3 regions of the Paenibacillus sp. 10L310 genome follow, and region 1 is predicted to be linked to each of the others. Evidence: a T-box and tRNA genes for the amino acid it is inferred to sense, from the RefSeq annotation. Region 1 holds a T-box; the other regions hold tRNA genes.
The links. The T-box of region 1 lies ahead of leuS (leucine--tRNA ligase). A T-box ahead of a tRNA ligase gene usually reads a tRNA of that ligase, here a tRNA-Leu.
Positions count from the first base shown of each region.

Region 1 (4,268 bases):
GTACAGATCAACTGGCAGCCACTGCTGCTGTTTCTCCTTGGAGATCAGTTCCTTGTCATTGCGCGGATCGATAAAGCGCAGGTAATACCAGCAGCTACCCGCCCATTGTGGCATGGTGTTGGTCTCACGACGTGCCTTCATTCCCGTTTCCGGATCTACCGTATTCACCCACTCCGTAACATTCGCCAGTGGTGATTCTCCTGTACCCGAAGGTTTGATCTGGTCGATATCAGGCAGCAGCAGTGGAAGTTGATCCTCCGGTACGGTCTTCATCGTTCCGTCTTCCAAATGCAGAATCGGGATTGGCTCACCCCAGTAACGCTGACGGCTGAACAACCAATCGCGCAGACGATAGGTCACTTTCCCTTGTCCTTTACCGTTCTCTTCCAGCCAAGCAATCATCTTGGCAACCGCTTCTTCATTGTTCAGTCCGTTCAAGAAATCGGAATTCACATGCGCGCCATCACCCGAATATGCCTCTTGTGTAACGTCTCCACCTTGAATAACCTCGATGATATCCAGACCGAACTGCTTCGCAAATTCCCAGTCGCGTGCATCATGACCCGGAACTGCCATAACCGCACCTGTACCGTAACCTGCAAGAACGTAATCAGCAATCCAGATCGGCAGTTTTGCACCATTAACAGGGTTGATTGCATAAGCGCCAGTGAATACACCTGTTTTGTCTTTGGCCAAATCTGTACGTTCCAGATCACTCTTACGAGAAGCCTGCTCCTGATAAGCCTGAATAGCTTCACGTTGGTCATCGGTTGTAATTGCTTCTACCAACTCATGTTCCGGAGCCAGTACTGCAAAGCTCGCACCGAACAATGTGTCCGCACGGGTAGTGAACACCTTGATAACTTCCTCGCGACCCTCAATGGCAAATACAACTTCCGCCCCTGTCGATTTACCGATCCAGTTGCGCTGCATATCCTTGATGCTTTCAGACCAATCCAGCTCTTCCAGGTCTTCCAACAGACGCTCTGCATACTCGGTAATTCTCAGAACCCATTGACGCATCGGTTTGCGTACAACCGGATGTCCTCCGCGTTCACTCTTGCCATCAATAACCTCTTCATTAGCAAGTACCGTTCCAAGGGCTTCACACCAGTTAACTGCAACTTCATCTACATAAGCCAGACCTTTGTTGTACAGCTGAATAAAGATCCATTGCGTCCATTTATAGTATTCAGGGTCCGTTGTGCTGATCTCACGATCCCAGTCATAGGAGAAACCAAGCGATTTGATCTGGCGACGGAAATTGTCAATATTACGGAATGTAATATCTCGTGGATGTTCACCTGTATCCAGTGCATGTTGCTCAGCAGGCAGACCGAAAGCATCCCAACCCATTGGGTGCAATACGTTGTAACCGCGCATACGTTTGTAACGGGAAACGATATCCGTTGCCGTATATCCTTCCGGGTGACCTACGTGCAGACCTGAACCGGATGGATAAGGGAACATATCCAGTGCATAAAATTTCGGTTTAGCAGGGTCCTCACCCGTTTTAAACGTTTTATTTGCATCCCAATATTGCTGCCAACTTTTTTCCATGACTTGTGGCTGATAGCCGTGTTTCGGCTGGTTATTCTCACTCATCTATTGTTCCTCCTTCAGGTTATTCACTTTAGCTTTAATTGCAACAAAAAAACCTCAGCATCCCGTAGCGTTTGCAGCGCTAGGGACGAGAGGTTGAATTCCCGTGGTACCACCCTAGTTAGTGGACGAACGTGCTTCGTCATCCACTCCCTTTGGACCTGTAACGGCGGTTAACCGATGCGGATTTCCATTCCTGAACCCAAGCTTTATACAAGCAGGTTAAACAGAATGGTGTAATCACCGCATTTCTCCAAGGCGAGTTCGCAAATCACTGTCAACCGGCTTGCACCAACCGCCGGCTCTCTGTTATGTACAGGAATTACTACTGATCCTTATCATCGAAATATGTATACAATATCGGGACCATTATATAAAAAAGCAAGCCCAAAGTCAATATTACACGTTATAATGACCCTTTTAAGTCACACGGTTCGTACCGTTCAATAATACTCATTGCTGTTCAGGATAACCGAAAACGCTCAATGCCTTCCTCCAGATTATGAATGGTCCAATTCACATGTTCCTGATTATCATATTGACGATAAGCGCACTCAATGCGCAGCACCAGATCAAAGTACAAGTCATAGAGACTTCTTCTTTTCAGCTCACTTTCAGTCGTAATCGCATACCCATACCCTTTCACAAAACCAGGCGTATAGTTAAAATGACTGAAATAATGCTCCATCAGAGGATCTGCCCACAGTGAACGTTCAAAATCAATAATCGCTGTGATTCGACCCGCGTCCACTAGTACATTGCCATCCCACAGATCCCAACTGATAAGCACAGGTTCTTTGACATCGTCCAGCACATCCGATTTTTCTTCAATCAGGCGTCTCAATTCAGGGTAATCGATCGAAAATGTAATCCCGGCTTCTTCCCCGTCGGTAAGAATGTCATCCATCAGATTCATAAATGCATCTTTCCATGTGGAATATCGCTGTTTTTGCTCCGAGAAATATCCAAACTGCTCGCCCTTGATTTCATTAATTCGACGATTGTACCGACCGAGCTGGTGTTCAATGGCCTCCTGCTCTCCCGCAGAATATTGATCCTTGACCTGATTATAGGGCGCTCCAGACATGTACTCCATGATAAAATAACGCGCTGAAGCCATAGTTAACGAATCATCATAAGCCAACACTTGGGGTACGGGAACATCCTGTAGCTCCGTAATGAGGCGCAGTGCCTCAACTTCGGCAATCATGAGATCCTGTTCACAGCGCATCAGATTTGTCGAAGCTGACGGTGCAATTTTGAGTACCACTCGCTGTGCGTCACTCAGTGTAATGAGATATGCATGATTGGCCCAGCCATCCACCATTTCCTTGTAGTCCTGTATACTTGCAGAGAAATGCTGCTCTATTATGGCATTCAACTGTTCTGACGAAAGTCTTGTTTTATATGTACTTTCCATTTTTACACCTCACATTGACAATTGATTTATCTTCTCAGAAAACGCTTTCTATCCGACTATTATCGCCTTCTTTACTTTAACTGGCAATACTTTTTGTCACGTCGTTATGTCTTTTCTTGCATTCCTTTACCCTATTTAAGACTATTGCTATTCATTCTCCATAAAAAATCAAACAAAAAACTGCCCTTATGCACCATAAGGACAGTTCTCATTATTCGCTCTTACTTCACAGCCACGTAGAACAAGCGCTGTGCGCTGTCTCCGGCCTCTTTCCATTCAAAATCCGCATATACCTTCACGTCTCTAAAACCTGCCTTGGACAATTCCAGCTTCATCCAGTCCGGATTATATGCACGCTGGACATGAACTTCTTCAAACCGCTGATACATATCCTTATTACCATCATCCACACGCGAAAAAATACTGAGATGATGCTCAATCTCACAGCGATCCTGGTCCAGATCACAAGTCCAAATATAAGATACGGAGCGCTCATCCAGTACAAAAGGCTGCTCCTCATCATAACGAATAAGGGTATTCGGATGATGCACATCAAACAGGAACGTTCCACCAGGCTTCAGCATTTCGTATGTCCGCTGGAAAGTACGAACGACATCTTCTTGTTCAAGCAGGTAATTGACGCAATCACAGAAAGATATCACCGAATCCACAGGTTCCGGAACTCGCCATTCCCGCATATCCTGCTGCACCCAACGGACACTGCCCTCGCGATACAAGCGATGACCCTGAGGCGTAGCCTCCATCTTGCTGCGTGCAACCGACAGCATATCTGATGAGAGATCAATGCCTGTAACTTCGAAACCGGAGTTCACGAGCGGGATCGTAATGGAGCCCGTTCCACAGCCAAGTTCAGCGACACTTTTGGGCATTCCATGCTTTTCCCATGCTGTTCTTGCAAACCTTATCCAGTCCGGATAAGGCATATCTTCCATTAATTCATCATACACATAGGCAAATTTCCGGTAAGACATGTCAGGCACCGCACTTTCAATTTCATTTTCCAATCCTGTTAACAAAAGAAAAAGCAGGGGCATCCGGTGTTTACCCAGCCTATCCCTGCCTTATCCGAGTTCCATATTACAACTATTTAATCAGGAAGATTACTTGTTTTCACTTTGATCCGCAGGAGCAGATTCGGACAGATACGTCCAGCTTTCCTTTTGAACCACCAGTCCGTCCTTCATCAATTTGCCCAAGGCACGCTTGAAAGCAGATTTACTGATGC
Region 1 covers NZ_JBFTKC010000006.1:75,617-79,884, reverse strand. The annotation lists gene leuS (leucine--tRNA ligase) at 1-1,605, opposite strand, end outside; T-box leader at 1,684-1,953, opposite strand; gene AC1DE7_RS15730 (phosphotransferase family protein) at 2,066-3,022, opposite strand; gene AC1DE7_RS15725 (class I SAM-dependent DNA methyltransferase) at 3,244-4,014, opposite strand; gene AC1DE7_RS15720 (CvfB family protein) at 4,144-4,268, opposite strand, start outside.

Region 2 (4,268 bases), on a different contig from region 1:
ACTGGAACGATAGCCTCTCCAGATCGGATGTAACATGTCTCATGGATGAGACCCTCCTTTGGCAGAAATCTTATCTCAGTTCATCTGGAATGTCCAAAATATCAGCGACCAGGTGCCTGAATCGGGTTGCTTTGCGTGTGCCGTGAATGAGATTGGATAAACGATAGGGTGGGATGCCATGCTGTTCACAAAAGGTCTTCTGGTCCACTTGAAGTTCGGTTAGCCGTCGTTTGATGGCCCATCCGAACGGAGTAACTGGTTTTTTCTTGTTCAAAAGGGTTCACCCCTGGTTAGAATGTAGTATTCAGCCGCCCTTTCTTCATGTAGAATATATAGAAATGCGAGCTGTATGTTTCATTATATACGTAAATTCGTCATCTAACAATTAAAAAAGACGGAAAAAAGTGTATTTTGTGATCATAAATGGCGTAAATGCGAAAATAAAACAAATAAAATGACAAAAAACACGTCGGCAAGGAGGTTGCCGCGTGTTTTTAGTTTGTCTGAATGAAGGGTAGTAGATATGAGGAGGAAGAGGATTAGGCCCTGTAGGCATGAAGTCCAGCTCCAAGCATATGGAAACTGGGGAAAAACGATTTCATGGACATCGAGGTTGGCTGTGCCAGTCCATCCGCAGCCGAGGCGCTGACGGTCTTCCATTCATTCTCCAGATCTGTGGCCAGGCGGACCATCAGATCCTTGGTTGTATCGTTGTTCAGGGGAATGACTTTGGAGGCTTCGGTTATGCAGGCATTCATGGCTGAATGCAGGTAACCAAGGACCGCCTCCTCGACCGGGATGTCGAGGTGGTGGTTAATCCAGGCGTGAACAGTGGAGAGGCAGCCAACCGAATCATATTTGGCAAAGATCTGTTCGAGCTGGCTGAATTCAATCCAGGGGTGCAGAGCGCGTGCGAGTCTGATCAATCGTTTACCCATGGCGGCAGCTTGTTCTCTGAGATCTCCAGGGGTTCGCTGAACATGGACAAGCTTGTCGATCAGAGCTATCCGCCATGTATCCTTGTGATCTGCTGCGGTATAGATGCCTTTGATGGCCATACCTTCAAGACGAACGATGCTCGGATGCAACTGACAACGCATGAATGATTCGAGATCTTCAGCATTACGAATGGTACCCTCCCTGATATGGATATCCATGCCGAAGGAATGGGTGAACCCTCCAACCTGAATAGAGGAATCAAGCAGTTTGACATAATCGAGCAGCTTATTCCCACGGTTCACAATCATTCGCCTCCTGTGTTCGTTAAATGTCACTTAAAGTGACATTTATATTCCTTTTTGTTTGCTTTATGTTTAAAAATCCGAATTATATGATAGTTATCATCCCATAAATGTCCGCTTTTTGTCAATAGTATCCGTGAAATTAATGGATTAAATCTGGAATTTAATATTTGTGTTATTTTATATAACTTATTGTGTTATTTATGTGGTGAAGTTCATGGAGGACTATATATAAGGAAGGACTATATATAAATGAATCAACAAGATCGGCTCTTACCGAAAAAGAGGGGATCAAATCTAATCATATGCAGTTCATGGGTAAAGATGACGAGATTATGCGATTTTTGATGAAAATGCCTAGCTGAAAAAGAAGTATTAAAAAATACTTTACTTTTAGTTCTGAATCCGGTATAATCAATTCTGTTGCCGATTATTTACGACATGCGGTCGTGGTGGAATGGCAGACACGCTATCTTGAGGGGGTAGTGGGCGTATGCCCGTGGAGGTTCGAGTCCTCTCGACCGCATCATATGAACGATTAAAAAGAAGCTTTCCATTAATGGGAAGCTTCTTTTTTTTGTCTTTTTCGAACAGTATGACATCTGGGTTGAAAAAAGGCCATCCATTACCGGAGGAATGTTGCTCTACCTTCCGGCTACGGGTGGCCTGTGTATTATTTTTGAAGTAAGTTCTTGATATCTTCTTCAATCTTGTCCGGTGTTGTTTTGGGAGCATAACGTTTAATGACCTGTCCGTTCTGATCCACGAGGAATTTGGTGAAATTCCATTTGATTGCTTTGGAGCCGAGCAGGCCAGGAGCCTCTGTGCTAAGGTGTTGGAAAAGAGGGTGGGCGCTTGAACCGTTCACATCAATTTTCTCAAACATGGGGAAGCTCACGCCATAATTCATCTGACAGAACTCGGCAATATCGTCGGAAGATCCTTTTTCCTGTGCAAACTGGTTGCTTGGGAAACCAAGCACTTCAAATGGAGCATCTTGAAACTTGTCTTGCAATTCTTGCAGACCTTTGAATTGAGGGGTAAGGCCGCATGAGCTTGCCGTATTCACAATCAGGAGCACTTTGTCACGGTAGTCGGACATTTCAACTTCTTGACCGCGAAGGGTATTCACTTTGTAATCGTAGACTGTCATCTAAATCGCCTCCATTTATTTACTCTTATATCTTCTATTATATTGGTTGCAATTAAATATTGCAAAACTAATATGGTGTTAAAAGAATCAAAACAGGCAAGTTGTGCAGAATACGTGAATGAATTGCGAAGTGATTTACGCCAGAGTGAGAATTAGATAGCCTTGAAGAGATAGATAGAGTATAACTTTGTTGTAAGCGTTATTATGGATAGGAATTGGCAAAAATCTGCCGATTTGGTGATCTGGGCGGACTTTACACCGACATGGCACGGGTGTATGATTCATAACGTAATTTCAATTTAAACTAAAATGTACTTGAAAAACGAAACAAACGATAATATCGCTCGATCTTATCCTTAAGATATACGAACGATGTTTTAATCGCTGAGTTTCCATTCATTAATGAATGGGAAACGGGGGAACCAACGGAATGCGCTGTCCAGGACAGTGGGCATTCATGGGGTGAATTTTCCGGTGACAGCCGGAAATAGGGCGACTCTCGCGCCCGAATCCGTCAGCTAACCTCGTAAGCGTTAAAGGGAGAGGCAACAAGCCGTACGCTGGTTCATGGTGTTTTCGCCATGGGTTATTTAAGAAGCGTTCGGGAGGCCTTGGTCCCCCACGCTTCTTTTTTGTTGTCTTTTCACGCCAAGGGAGGAACGAATGATGGATACTGAGATGATCTTAGTGACTGCTCCAAATGAAGCAGGACGTAAATTTATCAAATTGCTGATGTACAAAAAAATGCCGTTTGCCGTTCTAACCAACAGTGCAGGGGAAGAGCGAAGACTCCGTAGAATCGGAGTAGAACATGTCATTCGCATGAATACGGCTGCAGCTCAAAAATGGTTTTTGCCGCAGGGCAGCGTAGGCAACGTGTTTATTTTCGAGAACAGCCTGAATCTGACCTGTCGTTATTTACAGATCTGCCGTTCATGGACATCGAAATCCCTGTGCGTCATTACGGAGCAGAGTCATCCTAAGGGCATCTATCGGGGCATGGGCGCAGACCGAATTGTATATTCGCTCAATGGGGAAGTTGGCTTTCTCCTCAATGGTTAATGCCATAGCTTGTGATTGCTCAGGTGTAAGGTGCCTGTTATAATTGAATGTATTAGAATCAATTTCAGAATTTACTCAAGGTATTATGAAATTGATTCATCGATAAACGGAAGTTTGAGGAGACTCATGCAGGATGGTGAGTCTTCTTTTTTATGCTTACAAGGAGGAATTGGCGTGCCGGATGTAGGTGGATTGAAATGGTTGTTTTTTGATGTTGGAGATACGCTGGTGGATGAATGGGAGCCGGTTGATGATATTATCGGACAGTTTGTCCGTGAAGCTTGTGCTTTGGGGTATCCGGTGAAGATTGAGGCGGTACGCGAACTGTTCGCGAACTGTTACCGAAAATATGAGCAATGGCCTATGAGAGTGGCAATTCGCACATTTGTTGAAGACGAGGGGCATCAGAAACAGATTCAGGACAAGCTGAAGTTTCAAAAAGATCTTGAACGTCCTTTTCCTTCAGCAGATTTTGTTCTTCAGCAGTTGTCACGGCATTATCGCATTGGCATTATTGCCAATCAGAGTCCTGGAACGGAAGAGAGACTGGAGAGTTACGGCTTGCGGAAGTATGTTGATGTTCTGGCATGTTCAGCTGAAGAAGGAGTGTCCAAGCCAGACCCTGAGTTATACGCTGTGGCCTTGAAGCAGGCCGGTTGTGAACCGGAGGAAGCCGTCATGATCGGAGATCGGATCGATAACGACATTATACCTGCTCGGAAGCTGGGCATGCGTACGATTCGAATTATGCAGGGTTACGGAAGATTCCAGCCAGAGCTATCGGATGACCAACGTGCGGATTGGACTGTTGA
Region 2 covers NZ_JBFTKC010000001.1:93,844-98,111, forward strand. The annotation lists gene AC1DE7_RS00440 (nitrogen regulation protein NR(II)) at 1-43, opposite strand, end outside; gene AC1DE7_RS00445 (hypothetical protein) at 71-274, opposite strand; gene AC1DE7_RS00450 (urease accessory protein UreF) at 540-1,241, opposite strand; tRNA gene AC1DE7_RS00455 (tRNA-Leu) at 1,685-1,767, shown strand; gene AC1DE7_RS00460 (glutathione peroxidase) at 1,915-2,394, opposite strand; cyclic di-AMP (ydaO/yuaA leader) riboswitch at 2,767-2,942, shown strand; gene AC1DE7_RS00465 (HAD family hydrolase) at 3,061-3,456, shown strand; gene AC1DE7_RS00470 (HAD family hydrolase) at 3,631-4,268, shown strand, end outside.
Region 2: it has a tRNA-Leu gene. The T-box ahead of leuS (leucine--tRNA ligase) is inferred to sense a tRNA for this amino acid. The anticodon was not compared.

Region 3 (4,268 bases), on a different contig from region 1:
CAATCGTGTTCTTCTTGCCGTGCTGATGGCCAATGATATCAAGTTGTCCCAGCTTGCTGAAGACCTCTCCATCTCTTCACGCAGTGTCAGTGCGTGGGTATATGAAGGACGGATACCCGGCAGTACCAATTTGGACAAGACTTGCCAATTACTCGGCTACCCGCGTCATATTCTCTTCAATGAAGAAGTTGTGCGTAATAGCCCTGTCATATGTCAACCCGAGTCATCTCGCTTCATGAAGCGTACGGTGACCCGTTCTCCGGTTAGTAACCGTATTTTGACAGGCTTGTGTATGGTCCATGATCTGTCGGTGACAGATGTCAGCCACTGGATCGGGGTTCATCCCGGCACTTTCCGCAAATGGCTGCATCAGGGAACACTGCCTTCTGCTGCATTTCAGGAACAAGCGGAGCAATTTTTCCGTATCCCGAAAACTATTTTGTTCGCAGATGTCATCTTGAAAGATCGTCGCAACAACTAAATAAGCGAACAGCCAAAAGGCTCTGATCTCCCTATAGGGGAGGCCAGAGCCTTTTTTAAAATAAATGCATGCCCTCTCTCTCGGACTTGAAGCACTGTTCTGGCTATTCCATCTGAAATGTCAGATAACCTACCCTTTTTCGTCTTTTGCTCCCAAGGAGAGCCATCACAGCCCGCTAAAAGCGAAGTTAATGCATTTCATCATGATCATTCTCTCTAAAAGGTCATCCTAATCTCGTGTTTAACACTTCATTGATATATCTCAATCCGGTATATCGAGGACGAAGCGTATGCGCTGTGTTGAATGCATGTTCCACCATCTCCGGGGTTACACCGAGTTGCTCAGTAGTCACAGATCCACCTACTTGTTCCAACCATGCGATGAGCTGAGAAGCCTCCGGCAATTGATCATATATCCCAAACACTGGTTCATCCGATGTCTGTGCAAGTTCTTTATATTTTACTGTAAGCAATGCACATGCTACGCCAACTTTGGCACCATGCAGAACCGGTCTTTCTCCCGCTTGCATCAGATCCATCTCCAAAATATGGGACAGATGATGCTCACCTCCGGATGCCGGACGGGAATGGTCAATGATCAGCATGGAGATACCGGAAACAATTAATGCGTCCATTAATACAGCTACTCCCTCTGCTCGCCCCTCCGCAATCGCTTGTACATGATCTATGCAGGTATTCAGCGCTTCTTCTGTCATCCGATAAGCAACCGGACAGAACGGTTCTCCGCCCAGTTCACGAGAAACAATCCAATCTGCAAGGGAAGTATATTTGCCAAGCATATCTCCGAATCCGGCAGCCGTCATCACTTGGGGAGCTTGCTCCAGGATATTCATATCGGCAAAAATGGCTTCAGGCGGAACAGCCTGAAATGTCTGTTTGATTCCGCTTACAATTAAGGGTGCACCCGCAGAGGTAAACCCATCCACTGAAGCCGCTGTCGGTATCGACAGAAAGGGCTTGCTCATTTTGGAACAAACAAATCTCACCAGATCATGAATGGTACCTGAACCCACCGCAATTACAGCCTGACTTTCGAGTCTCACACCCAACATGACCTGTACAATAGCTGCTTCATCCGCAATGATATCCCCCGTGCGATTCTCCGGTAGAGCGATCTCATCCACATGCATTCCCGCTTCGCGAATACTACTCAGCACATCAGATCCGGCGGCCCGAAACGTATGTCGATCATAAACAACCGTCACCTGACGATATCCTTGCTCAGACAAATAACCCGGTAACCTCTGAATGGCACCAGCTTCCAGATGTATCAGCATATCCACCACTCTGTGTTGATGACCGCAAGCACACTGCTGTGCTTCCTCATTCCATGCTGCAATTCGTTCGTTCATATTCATTCGCTCTTACCCTCCCATATGAGATATCATGCATAATTAACGGGTTAAAACCACAAGATAAAAAAGGAAATAAAATGTGATGATTTTCCTGATCACACTTTACTGCCTGTACCCAATATTTGCAAATCCATATCTCACATTTCCAAGTAGGTGAAGCAATGAAATTAACGAAAGAATTAGGAATTTCGCTCGGATTTCTCGCTGGAACCACTTTTGGCAGCGGTATCGCTTTTTTGTTTCGTCTCCAGTCGGTTGAAGTGGTTGCCAGTGTAACGCTATTTGGTATTGCAGGAGCCATTGCCGGGATCATCACGGCAGTCATTCTGCGCCAGCGGCAACATTAGCATTAGCATGCTGGTAGCAAAATGTAGGCTTCACACGAATGATCCACAAAACAAAAAAAGGTTCGTGAATTGCCCTAGAGCAACTCACGAACCTTTTTTTGTTAGATGCGGTCGAGAGGACTCGAACCTCCACGGGGGTTAGCCCACACGGACCTGAACCGTGCGCGTCTGCCAATTCCGCCACGACCGCATAATATGTATCTCCTCATCCATCGATGAAAAGCGTTCCGGTGAAACAATTCCTTGTTTTACCGTAATTCAGAGTATACATGCTCCAAAATAAAAATGCAACTTCTTTTTTTACTCATTCAAGAATAGGACATATGTCCTTTTTTCTCAACTTCAAACACCCTATCGTAGCATTAAACAACAAATATACCATCCATACGAATGCAAAAATGAAGGAGAGATCCACCTTGAAAACAACCCATCTGTGCTTTATCGGTGCCGGGTTTCATGCATCCACGAATATTTACCCTTCTGTTGTTGAATCCGGAGCGCAGATCCAGGCCATTGCCACACGCAGTATGGAACGCTCTGAAGCAGCTCTGCTGCGATTTGGCAGCAACGGACAAGCGTATGATAACGCTCAGCTTATGTTGCAGCAGGAAATCTGTGACGGAGTCGTTGTGGTCGCCCAGCCTGTAGATCAGACCGCTCTTGTTCTCGAATGCATTCGGGCTGGCAAGAATGTATACGTGGATAAGCCGCTCGGATGGAACGCAGCGGAAGCCGCCACTGTAGCAGAAGCTGCCGAGCAGGCTGGCGTCGTTGTCATGGTCGGTTTTATGAAGCGTTATGCCCCCATATACATGAAGCTGAAGGAGCTAATTGATAGAGGTTCGCTAGGTAAGGTACGTTCATTCCAGATGAAATTCGCTGTAGACAGTACCCCATTTTGCAAGGATGAGGAACAGTTCATGAAGCTCGCTGCCATTCATATGGTTGATCTGATGCGTTACTTATTCGGAGAAGCAATACGAGTTACAGGCACAACCGTGAAGGATGGGGAACACATTAATCAAAGCATTTCCCTTGTATTTGAAAATAACGTAGTAGGTAGCGCTTATTTTACCGGCATGAGTGCTTGGTCACGGGAGAGTGAAAGTGTACTCGTCACCTTTGACAACGGATTTGCGTCAGCTGAAGAGATCAACACACTTACTGTTCATCAATCCCGAAGCTCGACCAGCCTTCCCTGGAAATCTCTCGAGGAGCAAGATACTGTATTTACACCTTCCGGATCTCCCATGTCCGGAGCTTATCGTGACCTTTATCTACGTGGGTTTGTTGGTGAAATGGCGCACTTCATTGCGTGTTGCCAGAATCAGACTGTCCCACATTCCAGTGCCAAGGATAATATTGCAACGATGGCTCTATGTGACTCCATTCTATCGTCACTGAAGTAGCGTATATACGCTCATCATCATATTTTATACATCCAGCGAAGAGCCTGAAACCCGGGCTCTTTTTTTATCTTATAGACATCAACACATCTGCCTTCAACTATAATTAGGGTTTATAATCCGCATCATAAGTGATATGCTCTTTCATGAACTATACGTACGTTATGTAATATAACCACCCAAATAGATACTATAGAAAATCACCGGAAAGTGGAGGTGTACTTATAATGAAAAAGGACGCGACCAAGCTATGTCCCGCGCCATACGGCTGTTCCGTGGAAGTTACCCTCAGTGTGATCGGAGGCAAATGGAAAGGTGCCATTTTGTATCATTTATTTTCCGGTCCTTTGAGATTTAACGAGATCCGAAAATTGTTTCCTGACATCACCCAGCGTATGCTCACCCTGCAACTTCGAGAGTTGGAAAGCAGCGGAATTGTTCATCGTGAAATATACCCCCAGATCCCACCTAAAGTGGAGTATTCCCTCACACCATTTGGTGAAACGTTACGGCCGATTATCTTCAGCATGCGAGATTGGGGAGAAACGTATACAAATGAGGTTCTAGCCAGATCCTCACAAGAGGTATAGTACACAAAAGAAGCTGTCCCTGGTGTTTAGGGAACAGCTTCTTTACTTGCCTATTTAATAACCGATTGG
Region 3 covers NZ_JBFTKC010000001.1:739,199-743,466, reverse strand. The annotation lists gene AC1DE7_RS03640 (helix-turn-helix domain-containing protein) at 1-481, shown strand, start outside; gene AC1DE7_RS03635 (sn-glycerol-1-phosphate dehydrogenase) at 705-1,859, opposite strand; gene AC1DE7_RS03630 (hypothetical protein) at 2,018-2,203, shown strand; tRNA gene AC1DE7_RS03625 (tRNA-Leu) at 2,310-2,393, opposite strand; gene AC1DE7_RS03620 (Gfo/Idh/MocA family protein) at 2,620-3,612, shown strand; gene AC1DE7_RS03615 (winged helix-turn-helix transcriptional regulator) at 3,837-4,199, shown strand; gene AC1DE7_RS03610 (sensor domain-containing diguanylate cyclase) at 4,250-4,268, opposite strand, start outside.
Region 3: it has a tRNA-Leu gene. The T-box ahead of leuS (leucine--tRNA ligase) is inferred to sense a tRNA for this amino acid. The anticodon was not compared.